3 regions of the Bradyrhizobium sp. th-b2 genome follow, and region 3 is predicted to be linked to each of the others. Evidence: predicted binding sites of a transcription regulator. Region 3 holds the regulator's gene; each other region holds the start of a gene.

Region 1 (4,607 bases), on a different contig from region 3:
CAGGGGCTGGTTCGCGACAGAGAGGCCGGCCGAACCTCCGGTTAGCGAACAGACATCGCCAGGCGTCGGCGGCGCCTTCATCGGAGAGTGGCGACGCGTGCTCGGAACGCGCAGCGCGTTCACCCTCTTGTTCCTGGCCCCGCTGATCTACGGCATCTACTATCCGCAGCCCTATCTGAACCAGATCCTGCGCAAGCTGCCGATCGCGGTGGTCGACAATGATCTCAGCGATCTCTCCCGCCAGATTGTCGAGACGCTCGATGCCAGCGGCACGTTGAGCGTGACGGTGCGCGCCCGCACGCTGGCGGAGGCGCGCACCGCGATCGATCGCGGCGAGGCGTTTGCCGCGGTCCAGATCCCGCCCGATACCGAGCGCGACGTGCTCAAGGGCATCACCGCCCACATTCCGGTCTACGCCGACGCCACCTATCTGTTCGTCTTCAGGTCGACCGCCAGCAGCGTCGCCACCGCGATCGGCACGCTGACATCGGAGCTGGTGTCGCGGGGCGGCCGCTCCGACGGCAGCCTGGTCAAGGCGAAGCTCGCGAGCCTCAGCCCGGCCGATGTTCTGCTGCAACCGATCTTCAACCCGGTCGGCGGCTATGCGAGCTACATCGTGCCGGCGGCATTCATCCTGATCCTGCAGCAGACGCTCCTGATCGGCGCGGCGATGCTGACCGGCACGGCGCTGGCCAGCGGCCGCGGCGCGTTCGCCGGCGTGTTCGGGCGCGGCATCGCCCATCTGACGATCTATTTGCCGGCGCTCGCGCTCTATCTGATCGTGCTGCCGCGCGTCTACGGTTTCTCGACGCTGGGGCATCTGCCGCAGATCTTCGCGCTGGCGACCGTCTTCCTGCTGGCGACGAGTTTTATGGGACAGGCGATCGGCGCCTGGTTCACGCGGCCGGAAAACGCCACCATCCTGCTGCTGGCGACCAGCCTGCCGCAATTCTTCACCGCCGGCTTTGCATGGCCGCGCGAGGCCATCCCCGCTGCGGCCACCGCGCTGGGCCGGCTGTTTCCGGCCGACTCCGCGATCGACGGCCTCGTGCGCATCAACCAGCTCGGCGCCAGCATCTGGGAGGTCTCGCATGACTGGCTCGGACTGTGGTGTTTGGCGCTGGGCTATTTCGCACTCGCCGTGATCTCGGCGCTGGTGTTCAAGAGAGGACCGCAACATGCCCAACGCTAGGCGCATCGCCATCATCGCGGTCCCGCTTGTGCTCGTCGCGGGCGCGCTGATCTATTCCGAGAACCGCGCGACGTCGTCCCCCGCAACCGTCGGTGTCGTGCGCTCGACCGAGGTCAGGGTCGAGCCGGAGGTGAACGGCCAGCTTATGTCGATCGCGGTCGAGAAAGGCGCGCAGGTGCACGCAGGCGACGTTCTCGCCAAGCTCTCCGCGGTCGAGTTGACCGCGCAGGCGGACCAGGCGCGGGCCGCGCTCGCCGCTGCGGTCGCAAGCCGCAACAATGTCTATGCCGGCGTTCGCCGCGAGCAGGTCGATTCCCTTAAGGCGGCCATCTCCAAGGCCAAGTCGCGCCTCGACTATGTCGAGGTCCAGCTCAAGCGGATCAGCACATTGGCGAGCCAGAGTTTTGAAACCCAGCAGGCACTCGACCAGGCCGAGAATGACGTGGCGGCGGCGCGCGCCGGCGTGGCGGCAGCCCAAGCCAATTACGACGCCGCAGTGGCGGGGCCGACCAAGGAGGAGCGCGCCATCGCCGACGCCCAGGTGCAGGCGGCCGCGGCCGCCGTCGCGGTGCTCGAACGCCGGCTCGACAAGATGGTGCTGCGCGCGCCGGCCGACGGCGTGGTCAGTGTCATCGCTGCGGAAGTGGGCGAGAACGTTCGCGCGGGCCAGCCGATCCTGATGGTCGCGGCGGCCGGCAAGCAATGGCTGTCGTTCAACGTGCGCGAGGACCATCTCGACGGCCTTGCGATCGGAAAGACCGTGAACGTGATCCGGAATGCCACCGGCGGCGCGACCAAGGCCGCGATCACCGAATTGCGGCCGCTCGGCACCTTCGCCACCTGGCAGGCCGAGCGCGTGATCGGCGATCATGACCGCAGCACGCTGCGGCTGCGTCTCGATCCCGCCGGCGCCGCGGAAGGCCTCGAGCCCGGCATGACCGTCCGGATCGAGCGATGAAGCGCGCGACGGTCGGCCCCGAACCGCGGTGACGTGCGCGTCGCCGCGATGCATTTCAAAAGCTTTGTCGGCCCACCCCGCCCGACAGTCATCCAGCTGTCAGGAGATTGAGACAAGAAGACAGCAGCGTCGAACGGCTCGGCCCTTGTGGCACTGGACCCGACGCTACACCAAAGATGGAGGCGTGGCCGTGAAGCACATTCGTTCAGGACGGAAAGTACATCTCGCAGCGATGCTGTTCGGTGCGGCGGCTTTGGCGATGCTCCCGCCATCGATCGCGTCAGCGCAAACCACGTCAGTGCCGGCCGGCAACAAGCCCTTCCTGACCCTCGATGGAAAGCCGCCGCTCGTCATCGGGCATCGCGGCGTGCCGGGCCTGGTGCCCGAGGAGACCGATGCATCGTATGAGCTCGCCGCCGACCTCGGAACGGATTCGCTCGAAGAGGACCTGCACCTGACCAGGGATTGCGTGCTGGTGGCACGCCACAACCCGTGGCTCGGCGACAACACCAACATTGCCGAGGTGGCGAAGACCAATCCGGAGGTTGCGGCCCGCAAGCGCACGGCGCCGGGTGTCCTCGTCAAGGGGAAATGGGCGCAAGCTCCCACCGGCGGGCCAGCCGACTACCTCACCGATCTCATCGATCCGGCCGATCCCAAATCGGTGCTGAAAGCACTGATCGTGGATGGCGATGACCACACCAACGACTGGTCGATCACCGACTTCACCATGGCCGAGCTGAAGAACTGGATCGCCGGCACCACCTATGATGCGGCCAACGAGAGGCCGAAGCTGTTCAACGGCAAATTCCCGATCATCAGCTTCCAGGACATCATCGACATCGCCAAGGCCAAGAGCAAGGCAACGGGACGTCCCATCTCGGTCTATCCGGAAACCAAGAATCCGAGCTGGAACAATGCCCAGGCCATCGCCAATGGCTGCGGTGCGCCCGGGAGCCACCCGCTCGAGGATGCCCTGATCAAGATCATCAAGGAGAACGGCCTCAACGCGAAGGACGCTCCGATCGTCGTTCAGAGCTTCGAGGCCGGCAGTCTGAAATACATGCGCGGCCATGGACTGGAAACGCGGCAGGTCCAGCTGATCGACGGCAACGGTGTCGACTTCAAGACCGGCAAGGTCCTGCTGAACAACATCGCCAATTCCCGCCCGTACGACTGGACGGTTGCGGGCGACTCGCGCGGCTTCGATGCGATGCTGACCCCTGAGGGCCTCGCGGAGATCAAGACCTATGCCGACGGCATCGGTCCGTGGAAGGCGTATATCGTTCCGTTGAAGATCTCACCCTGGAAAGACAGCAACGCCGACGGCAAGCCCTACAAGGGATCGACGCCGGAGGCCTCGACGCAGGAAGCAACCAGCGTCATTGCCGATGCGCACAAGCTCGGCCTGTTCGTGCATGTCTTCACCTTCCGGAACGAGAAGAAATATCTGGCGGCCGACTATCGCGGCGATCCGGGCCTGGAATATCTGAAGTTCTTCCGCCTCGGCGTGGACGGGGTCTTCACGGATTTCACCCACACCGGAGTCGCCGCCCGTGCGGCCTATCTCCGTGAACTGGGCTGGTGACGCCGGCGATGCGAAGGCCGCGGATGCATGTCGTGCAGCGCCGCGGTCACACGTTCATCTGAAAGCGATGCTGCCCGGCCTGTGGCCGATGGCAAGCGTGAGCGGAAGCGCCTCGCGCTCTGGCTCCTGAGCGCAGGCGGACGGGTACACAGCCTCCGCCTCACTTCCCCTTAAGCGCCAGCGCGCTGGTCAGGTCGCCGAGCGGCTTCTGACCACGAGCGGCGATCGCAGCGTCGCGCACGGTGATGCCGTGCAGCGTCGGCAGTTCGAAGCGGCGCGTGATGAAGCGCAGGATCGATGTCGTGTCCATCGGCGTATGGTCGACATAACCGCGGCGCGCATACGGAGAGACGATGATGGCCGGGATGCGTGAGCCAGGGCCCCACCGATCGCCCTTCGGGGGCGCCACGTGATCCCACAGGCCGCCATTCTCGTCATGGGTGATGACGACCAGCATATGCGGCCATTGCGGGCTCTTCTCGAGATGCGCGACGACATCGGCGATATGGCTGTCGCCGGCCTGGATATCGGCATAGCCCGAATGCTCGTTGAGGTCGCCCTGCGGCTTGTAGAAGGAAACCTGCGGCAGCTTGCCGTCGTCGATCGCCTTGATGAACTCCTTGCCCGCCAGGCCGCCGTCAAGCAGATGCTCGGCACGGGCCGCGGTGCCCGGGGCGAAGCTCGCATAGTAATTGAGAGGCTGGTGGTGATACTGGAAGTTCGGCACCGGCGACTTGTTGCCATGGTCGAGCACATCCTGCCAGGCCCCGCCATACCAGGCCCACGTCACGTGCTTGAGGCTGAGCAAATCTCCGATGGTCGGCTCGATCTGCGGCACAAGCGTCGTCGCATTCTTCGGATCCGCATAG
Region 2 (4,607 bases), on a different contig from region 3:
CGCTCGGTCTGCCACTGCCGCCGAGCCACGGCAAACGGCGCATTGCGATCTCGCTCGCCGCGGCCGATATCGTCGCATCCGCCCCGCCCCCATTGCTGGCAGAAGCGGCCGCGACGGCGCCCGCAGCTTGGCGCGAGACGATCGACCAGCTCCTCCAACTTTTGCCGGAGACCCGCACCTTTGGCAGCCTGGCCTGGCAGCATCTCACCGGCCTTCCCTATCTTTCGAACAGTTCGGACCTTGATCTGCTCTGGCCGCTGTCGGCAGCCAGGCGAGGAGATACCCTGCCGTCCGACATCGCCCGAATTGCACAACGGGCGCCGATGCGGCTGGACGGTGAGATCGTCGGTCCGGCAGGAGGGGTTCAATGGCGCGAACTGACCGGCACTGACGAGGACGAAGTGCTTGTGAAAGGCCCGACCGGGGTCACCAGCACGACGCGTGCAGCCTTTCTCGCAGGTCACGTGTCATGAACGTTGCACTCAAATGGCAATCGCTGCCGGGATCCGCGCTTCATGCGGAGCAGCTCGGCCATCTCGCATCGTCGTGTCTGAAGCTCGAAGTCGAGACCTATCCAAAGCCGGGGCTGGTCAGCCATGTCGACAATGGCGCGCATTGCGACATGGATGCCGAGCTCTTGTGCCGCAGCGCCGAGACCCTGAAGCCGTTCTTCAGCGATCTAGCAGCCGCGGGCGCCGAGGGCGCCGGCATGAACCGGTTGCGCGCGATCGGAGTTGCGGCGGAGCGCGCCATGCTCGCTGCAACCCGCGGTGTCAACACACATCGCGGCGCGATCTTCGGATTGGGCCTGCTCTGCGCCGCGGCCGGATATCGTGGCGCGCTCGGCATCCACAAATCCCTCGGCGACCTGGTGTCGCGGCGCTGGGACAAAGACATCCTTTCAGGTCCCATATCGCTGCGCAGTCATGGCGCCGTCGCCTCGCGGCGCTACGGCGCCGGCGGCGCCAGGGCGGAAGCCGCCCATGGCTTTCCGTCGGTGTATGACATCGCCCTTCCCGCGCTGCATGCGGCGCGGAAGCTCGTTCCTCATGATGAAGAAGCGGTGCGCATTCAGACATGCATGACGCTCATCGCCGACGTCACCGACACCAACCTGTTGCATCGGGGCGGACCGGAGGGATTGCGCTCCGCGCAGGCCAGCGCATCTGCATTTCTGGCGGCGGGAGGCATCGGATCTGCCGGCTGGCGGAGACGAGCGGCCGACATTCATCACGCGTTCGTGGCGCGCAATCTGAGCCCGGGCGGCTCGGCGGACCTGCTGGCCATGGCCCTCTTCGTCGACCGACTGGAACCGTGATGCTTGCACTGCTCTGCGGCGGACAAGGCACCCTTTCGGACAAGATCTTCGATCTGGTCGCGGAGCAGCCCGCCGCGGAGCCGGTTTTCGCCGCGGCAACCGCCTGTCTCGGCGAGGACCCACGGGAGCTCGTCAGGACACAAAGCGTGGACGTATTGTCGGCCAACCGTGTCAGCCAGATCCTGACCGTCACGTCGGTGCTCGCGATCCACGCCTGCATTGCCGACCTGCTGCCTGAACAGACTGCCGTCACAGGTTACAGCGTTGGTGAGATGGCGGCCTGGAGCATCGCCGGAATATGGACAGCCGACGAAGCCCTCCGACTGACAGATGTTCGCGCGCGCCAGATGGACCGCGCGGCCGGACCAGGTGGCCGCCTCGGCTACGTCCGCGGGCTCGACCGGGCCACGCTCGAACGTCTGCTTGAACACCACCGCTGCGAGTTCGCGATCAAGAACCCCGACCTCCTGTTCGTGATCGGAGGCGCAGAGCGGGACCTCATCGAGCTCTGCCGGGAAGCGACAAGACAGGGCGCCGCGCGCACCGGCCTTCTCGCCGTGAAAATCGCGTCGCACACGTCACATCTCGCGCAGGTCTGCGCGCCGCTGCAACAGGCGCTCGACGGCAGCAGACGCACCCCTGTCGCAAGCGGACGGATTCTGCTTTCCGGGGGCGACGGCGAACGCATCTTCTCTGCAGGGAGTGCAACTGTGAAGCTCGCAGGCCAGGTCGCGTGCCCCATCGACTGGGAAGCGACCTTGGAAGCCCTTGCAGAGCTGGGAGTCACCAGGGTGTTGGACCTCGGCCCAGGACATGCGCTTGCAGAGATGGCGCAAACATTCCTGCCATCCATTCGATGCTACGCCACGGACGGATTTCACACGGTCGAAGGCTTGCGAAGCTGGGTTGCTTCCAACTAGCCGGCACGCATGACTTGAGACGCGGAGTGTCACAGCAGGCGACGCAGAGGCCGCAGAAGCGGCCGCCCAAAATGCCTGCTCGGCAAAGCCGCTTACCCCAACCGGGCAACGGGTGTGTGGAGAAAGGTGGTAACGGGAGGCCGCTACATCGCGAAACCCACTGTTTCAAAGGCCCTATTTTCTTACTGGAGAGCAGCGTAACTCCGTGTGTGGCTGAGTGAAGGGAGCCGGGAAATCCGGCAGCGTAGCCAGAAGGCGCCGTGCTGTACCGGCAAGTGCCGGATCGAGCGCCGCATGCGGCCGTCCGGCCTCGCCGTCTTGCGGCCATAGCTCATCGATCTCCTGCTGCGACAGCTTACCGGCAGGTTGAGCCGGGCGAGCTCAGTCCGCCAGTTGTGCGAAAGCCAGACTCCCATTGTCTCGCCCCAAAGCATGCTATCCACCGGACTCCATGGCTCTGGAGCGCCGAGGAGCAGGAACTCTTCCGCGCTAAAGCGGCCGCGTTCGTCGATCCAGGCGTTGACGCCTCGCGCATAAGCTTCCAGCATAGGCGTGTCGGCTCTGACACAGCGTCAAGGTCAGATGATGCGCGAACACGAAGGCCGAGAGTGCGCATCATTCGATCCATCGGCAGCGCCGCTTGCCCGGCAATCTCCGACAATCGCCCTGACGCCGAGCGGCGCATGAGATCCATCTGGAACATCCGGTCTCGTGCATGCAGATAGCCAAGCGCTGTTGCGGCATCGATCATCGTCGAGGTGCGGATCCAAGGAATGCCATTCGCGTCCAAACGCACGCTTGCGGCGGCGGAAAGTCCGTGGACCTGCAACTCATCATTGAACGGTGGCAATGTCTGCCAGATCAAGGCAGCCATAATGCCAATCCCGCCCAGCAAGAGGACAATGCCGTAAGCGATCGTCTTGATCACTATCGTTCTTATTGATCCGCTTTCCTGCTTCGGGTGTACTTGAAAGCTATCTTCTGTTGGTACCAATCCGTGCGCTGACGGCGTTGCCGGATCCAACCCCCTCAAGCTCGGCTTTCCTTCGAAGAACTGCCATCCAAGTCCTTCGACTATGGCCGACATTGGCTCCACTCAGAAGGCACAGATATTCTTCTTCCAATTCACTGCCTACCGCCTTGGTTGCGCGCTGTTGAAGGCCAAAGGGTCTTTGATGGCAGCAGTATGTAGATCGCCTTCACCTCCATCCTCGGACTTCGAAGCAATATTCGCGATCGGCGCAATAAATTCCCCGGTAGACGGTAAAGAACTTTTTATGTTGACGTGAACGCGCTCTATTTCGCGCATTTGCGTCTGTACTCCACTGCATCGAAAATGCTTCCGCCGCCGTAATTTGTCAGACGATTTGCACGACCCGCAATCAGCATTCGGATTGCGATTGTGCCGCAGCAGAAATCAAAACTGACACATGGCCGTCATTGACGCTGACTAACGGTCTCGCCGCTTTGCATGCACCTCTTGAGGGAAAAATGAAGAATCGAAAATTGAAGACGACGTTACTCGCCACTGTAGCGCTGTTTGCTGTTGCGAGTATTGCAACGTCGACTGGCTCAGTTATCGCTGGTCCGGGCACCAACAAGGCAGACAGCAAGAAGGACGACAAGGATGCCGCCGTTGATCCGAATACGTTGAAGACCAAATATCCGATCAAGCACCTGGTGATCGTTTTCAACGAGAACCGCTCGTTTGATCATTATTTCGGTACTTACCCGAATGCACTGAATCCGGAAGGCGAGCCGGTTTTCGAGCCTGCCAAGAACACGCAGCGGGACATCGACAATCTCTTGTCGAGCGTCACTCTGCTCAATAACAATCCAAACTTGAATGCGGCCAACGGCGCCGGCGCTTCCAACCCGTTCCGTCTAGATCGCACGCAGGCCAATACGGCCGATCAGGGCCATGGCTACACGGCCGAGCAGAAGGCCTACGACGGCGGCATGAACGATCTGTTCCCGGAATTCACCGGCAAGGGCACCAATGGCGGCGCCGGCGCTTTTGGCACCAAAGGTCAGGTCATGGGCTTCTTCGACGGCAACACAGTGACCGCCCTCTGGAATTATGCCCAGAACTACGCGATGAGCGACAATGCCTGGAGTGATCAATATGGCCCGTCGACGCCTGGCTTGCTCAACATGTTTGCCGGGACCACGAATGGGGCGATCATTCCGGCGGGCCTCACTGCGAGTACAGTCCAGGATGGTCAGGGCGGTCTCACGCTGACCAGCGATACGGATCCGGTCGGGGACGTGTGCTCAAGCCAGACCTCACAAGTTCGGATGACGAGCAAGAACATCGGCGACTTGCTCAATGCCGCCGATATCCCCTGGGGATCTTTTGTCGGTGGTTT
Region 3 (4,607 bases):
TGCATCCAGCTGAGGCCCCAGCCTTCACAACAATTGACAGCGGTGGTTATGGGTCCCGGGTCGCGCTGCGCTTGCCCGGGACGACAACGTTAGTGACCTACGACTAGGCGACCGCGTCGAAACACCAGGCCAGAATGCCCTTCTGCGCATGCAGGCGGTTTTCCGCCTCGTCGAACACCACGGATTGCGGGCCGTCGATCACCTCGTCGGTGACCTCCTCGCCGCGATGCGCGGGCAGGCAGTGCATGAACAGTGCGTCCGGCTTAGCGAGCGACATCAGCTTGGCATTGACCTGATAGGGCTTCAGCACGTTGTGGCGGTGCTCGCCCTCCTTGTCGCCCATCGACACCCAGGTGTCGGTGACGACGCAGTCGGCGCCGCGCACGGCGGCTTCCGGATCGGTGCCGAGCACGATCGGAGCGCCGGTCGCCTTGATCCAGTCGCGCATCGGCTTCTTCGGCGAGAGCTCCGGCGGGGTCGCGACATTGAGCTGGAACTTGAAGCGCTCGGCGGCGTGCGCCCAGGAGGCCAGCACGTTGTTATCGTCGCCGGTCCAGGCCACCGTCTTGCCCTCGATCGAACCGCGATTTTCCTCATAGGTCATGAGGTCGGCCATCACCTGGCAGGGATGTGAACGCCGAGTCAGGCCGTTGATCACAGGCACGGTGGCATGCGCCGCGAGCTCGAGCAGCGCGTCATGGTTGAGGATGCGGATCATGATCGCATCGACATAGCGCGACAGCACGCGCGCGGTGTCGGCAATGGTCTCGCCGCGGCCGAGCTGCATCTCGGCGCCGGTCAGCATGATGGCTTCACCGCCGAGCTGGCGCATGCCGACGTCGAACGACACCCTTGTGCGGGTCGACGGGCGCTCGAAGATCATCGCCAGCGTCTTGCCCTCAAGCGGCTTCCTGCCCTTCTCATGCGCCTTCCGCGCCGCCTTCATGGCGGCGCCAGCGGACAGCATGTTGCGCAGCTCGGCGAGCGGCACCTCGTCGATGTCGAGGAAGTGGCGGACAGGCTTGCTCATCATCCCGCCGCCTTCTTCGGCTGGGTTGCCGCCAGCGCAGAGCAGGCGCGCTCGAGCGCTGTGATCGACTGGTCGATCTCGGCCTCGGTGACGATCAGGGGCGCCAGGAAGCGCACCACATTGTCGCCGGCGCCAACGGTGAGCAGCTTCTCGTTACGCAGCGCGACGATCAGGTCGCCGGAGGGCACCACGGCCTTGACGCCGATCAACAGCCCCTCGCCGCGCACGTCCGCCAGCACGGACGGATAGCGGTCGACGACGGAGGCTAGCTTCTGCTTGAGCAGCAGCGACATCTTCTGCACGTGCTCGAAGAAGCCGGGTTTCAGCATCACGTCGAGCACGGCATTGGCCGCGGCGACCGCCAGCGGATTGCCGCCGAAGGTCGAGCCGTGCGAACCCGGCGCCATGCCCTCAGCCGCCTTGGCGCTCGCCAGCACCGCGCCGATCGGGAAGCCGCCGCCGAGCGCCTTCGCCAGCGACATCACGTCAGGGGTCACGCCGGTGCGCTTGTAGGCGAAAAGATCGCCCGTGCGGCCCATACCGGTCTGCACCTCGTCGAATGCGAGCAGCAGGCCATGCTCGTCGCAGAGCGCGCGCAGCGCCTTGAAGAACGCCTGCGGCGCCGAGCGCACGCCGCCCTCGCCCTGCACCGGCTCGATCAGGATGCCGGCAGTGTGCGGGCCGATCGCTTTCTTGACGGCCTCGATGTCGCCGTGCGGCACCTGGTCGAAGCCGTCCATCGGCGGGCCAAAACCCTCGAGATATTTTGGCGAGCCGGTCGCAGCCAGCGTGCCCAGCGTGCGGCCGTGGAAGGCGCCTTCGAAGGTGATGATGCGGTAGCGCTCGGGATGGCCCTTGGAGAAGTGATAATGGCGGACCAGCTTGATCACGCCCTCCATCGCCTCTGCGCCGGAATTGCAGAAGAACACGAAGTCGGCAAAGCTCTGCTCGCACAGCCGGGCGGCCAGCGCCTCGCCGTCCGGGCTCTTGAACAGGTTCGACATGTGCCAGAGCTTGGTCGCCTGTTCCTGCAGCGCCTGGACCAGATGCGGATGCGCGTGCCCGAGCGCGTTCACCGCAACGCCCGAGGTGAAGTCGAGATAGCGGTCGCCGTTGGTTGCGATCAGCCAGGCGCCCTCACCGCGCTCGAAGCCGAGATCGACCCGGGCGAAGACGGGGAGCAGATGCGACGAGGCGCTGTTGGTCATGGCGTTCACTGCCGGTTTGAAGCCGACAATTGCCGTGCGCGCCTTGACGCCAGTGCAGCAACGGCCAGCTTCGGAAAACAAAACGGCCGCCTTTGCGGGCGGCACGTGCAGCCATTCTATGCTGCGGCCAGTAGGTGTCAATCGCCAGGAGCCGGCCTTTGCCGGCCTTCCTGCGATGCGAAACGAGCGCAATCCGGAGCATTCCGGTGCGGTGGAAAAGCCTCATTACAGTGCTTAACTTTGTGGGAACATGTGGACGCACGGCCGCGGACTCTTGCGCCAGAGTCACGCCATATTGTAGCGTTTGGCCTGTCGGGTACGACATCTCGTGCGGCAGTACTGGACCCTCTAAGTAGCCTTCGTGTCACACGTAAACGTTCGGGCGCAAGACCGCGCCCGGCGAGGGCTAAGGGATTCTGGCCGCTGGGATTTTGACCCGGATTTGGCTCGCAGCGTCGCTCCAATGACTGGCCGGCGCCATGCGAAAGGAAGAATGCGATGACTGTATTGACCTGGTCCGACGATCGCGTCGAGCAGCTGAAGAAGCTCTGGGAGTCTGGCCTCTCGGCCAGCCAGATCGCCGCGGAACTTGGCAATGTGACGCGAAATGCCGTGATCGGCAAAGTGCATCGGCTCGGCCTCTCCGGCCGCGCCAAGGCCCCCTCCACGGCCGCGCCGCGGCAGCGCAAGGCCCGCCCCGCCCAGCACATGATGCGGGTGGCGCGTCCGGTCTCGCGCGGCAACACCGCGCTGGCGCATGCCTTCGAGGTCGAGATGGAGCCCGATCCGATCTCCTACGACAACGTGGTGCCGATGAGCCAGCGGCTGTCGCTGCTCGAGCTGAACGAAGCCACCTGCCACTGGCCGGTCGGCGATCCATCGAGCCCGGAATTCTTCTTCTGCGGCGGCAAGGCGCTCGGCGGCCTGCCCTATTGCGCACACCACTCGCGCGTCGCCTACCAGCCCGCCGGCGATCGCCGCCGGCCGTCGGCGAAACCGCAGATCAAGTGAGCACTCGGGAAACTGGCGTAGGACTGAAAAAGAAATCCCCATGAAAGCGGGGATTTTTTTGTGAGAACCGTAGCCCGGATGCATCACCGGCGTCGTCCCGGCGCAGGCCGGGACCCATAACCACGAATGGGTGTTGTTTGAAAGCCGTCTGGCCGCGTGCCGATTGCGCCGGCCGCGGCGTATGGGTCCCGGCTTTCGCCGGGACGACAACGTGTTGCGGTTTATGAATGCCACACGGCCGTTACGGCTGCGGCTCGGCCTTCGCGAAGCGGTCGTCGAGCGCGTAGCCGGCGCCGCGCACGGTGCGGATCGGATCCTGCTCGCGGCCCGGATTGAGCAACTTACGCAGGCGGCCGATATGCACGTCGACGGTGCGCTCGTCGATATAGATGTCGCGGCCCCAGACGCTGTCGAGCAGCTGCTCGCGGCTGAACACCCGGCCGGGATGCTCGAGGAAGAATTCGAGCAGACGATATTCGGTCGGCCCGAGATCGATCGGGCGGCCGGAGCGCGCCACGCGGCGCTTCTCGCGGTCGAGTTCGATATCGCCATAGGTCAGCACGGTGGCAAGCCGCTCCGGGCTCGCACGGCGCAGCAAGCCCTTCACCCGCGCCAGCAGCTCGGGCACCGAGAACGGCTTGACGATGTAATCGTCGGCGCCGGTGGCAAGCCCGCGCACGCGCTCACTCTCCTCGCCGCGCGCGGTCAGCATGATGATCGGAAGCTGCTTGGTCTCGGGCCGCGCCCGCAGGCGGCGGCACAGCTCGATGCCGGACAGGCCCGGCAGCATCCAGTCCAGCACAACGAGGTCGGGGATGCGCTCCTTCAACCTGGTGTCGGCGTCGTCGCCGCGTCCCACCGTTTCGACGTCGTAGCCTTCCGCATCGAGGTTGTAGCGCAACAGTGTCGTCAGCGCTTCCTCGTCTTCGACTACCAGAATGCGTGCGCTCATCGGTCTAAGTTCTTTCTCTGTGGTGATCCGTTGCCCAAACGCAAACCGAAACACTCAACCCCTGAGCATATTCCCCGTGGGAAACGGTTTGTCGCGACGACAATCCGGTTCCGCCGATGCGGATCATGCCCTAGTTGCCCGGCACCGTGGTGGCGAAATTGGTCATATCGCCCTTCGGACGCTTGTCGGTGATCTGCTGGCCCTCGATCATGTAGAACACGGTCTCGGCGATATTGGTGGCGTGGTCGCCGATCCGCTCGATGTTCTTGGCGCAGAACATCAGATGGATGCAGAACGAGATGTTGCGCGGATCCTCCATCATGTAGGTGAGCAGTTCGCGGAACAGCGAGGTGCAGATCGCATCGACCTCCTCGTCGCCCTTCCAGACGTTCATCGCCGCCGGCAG

The links. The regulator PhoB, encoded in region 3, activates phosphate uptake and scavenging genes when phosphate is short. The targets are predictions, from matches to a motif close to TGTCATNNANCTGTCAT.
Region 1: a site for PhoB is predicted at 2,237-2,253, ahead of K359_RS0108520 (glycerophosphodiester phosphodiesterase family protein). Genes of this name have one in related genera too.
Region 2: a site for PhoB is predicted at 3,663-3,679, ahead of K359_RS0149970 (phospholipase C). Genes of this name have one in related genera too.

What each region holds. Positions count from the first base shown of each region.
Region 1 covers NZ_AUGA01000004.1:248,131-252,737, forward strand. Annotated here, with positions in the region: gene K359_RS0108510 (ABC transporter permease) at 1-1,192, shown strand, start outside; gene K359_RS0108515 (HlyD family secretion protein) at 1,179-2,150, shown strand; gene K359_RS0108520 (glycerophosphodiester phosphodiesterase family protein) at 2,341-3,738, shown strand; gene K359_RS51465 (acid phosphatase) at 3,899-4,607, opposite strand, start outside.
Region 2 covers NZ_KE384571.1:29,882-34,488, reverse strand. Annotated here, with positions in the region: gene mdcG (malonate decarboxylase holo-[acyl-carrier-protein] synthase) at 1-473, shown strand, start outside; gene mdcB (triphosphoribosyl-dephospho-CoA synthase MdcB) at 470-1,318, shown strand; gene K359_RS0149980 (acyltransferase domain-containing protein) at 1,318-2,238, shown strand; gene K359_RS66710 (penicillin acylase family protein) at 2,421-2,786, opposite strand; partial or broken gene K359_RS66705 (penicillin acylase family protein) at 2,807-3,112, opposite strand; gene K359_RS0149970 (phospholipase C) at 3,730-4,607, shown strand, end outside.
Region 3 covers NZ_AUGA01000007.1:281,356-285,962, forward strand. Annotated here, with positions in the region: gene argF (ornithine carbamoyltransferase) at 104-1,030, opposite strand; gene K359_RS0113875 (aspartate aminotransferase family protein) at 1,030-2,238, opposite strand; gene K359_RS61220 (hypothetical protein) at 2,237-2,476, shown strand; gene K359_RS0113880 (GcrA family cell cycle regulator) at 2,737-3,249, shown strand; gene phoB (phosphate regulon transcriptional regulator PhoB) at 3,491-4,201, opposite strand; gene phoU (phosphate signaling complex protein PhoU) at 4,332-4,607, opposite strand, start outside.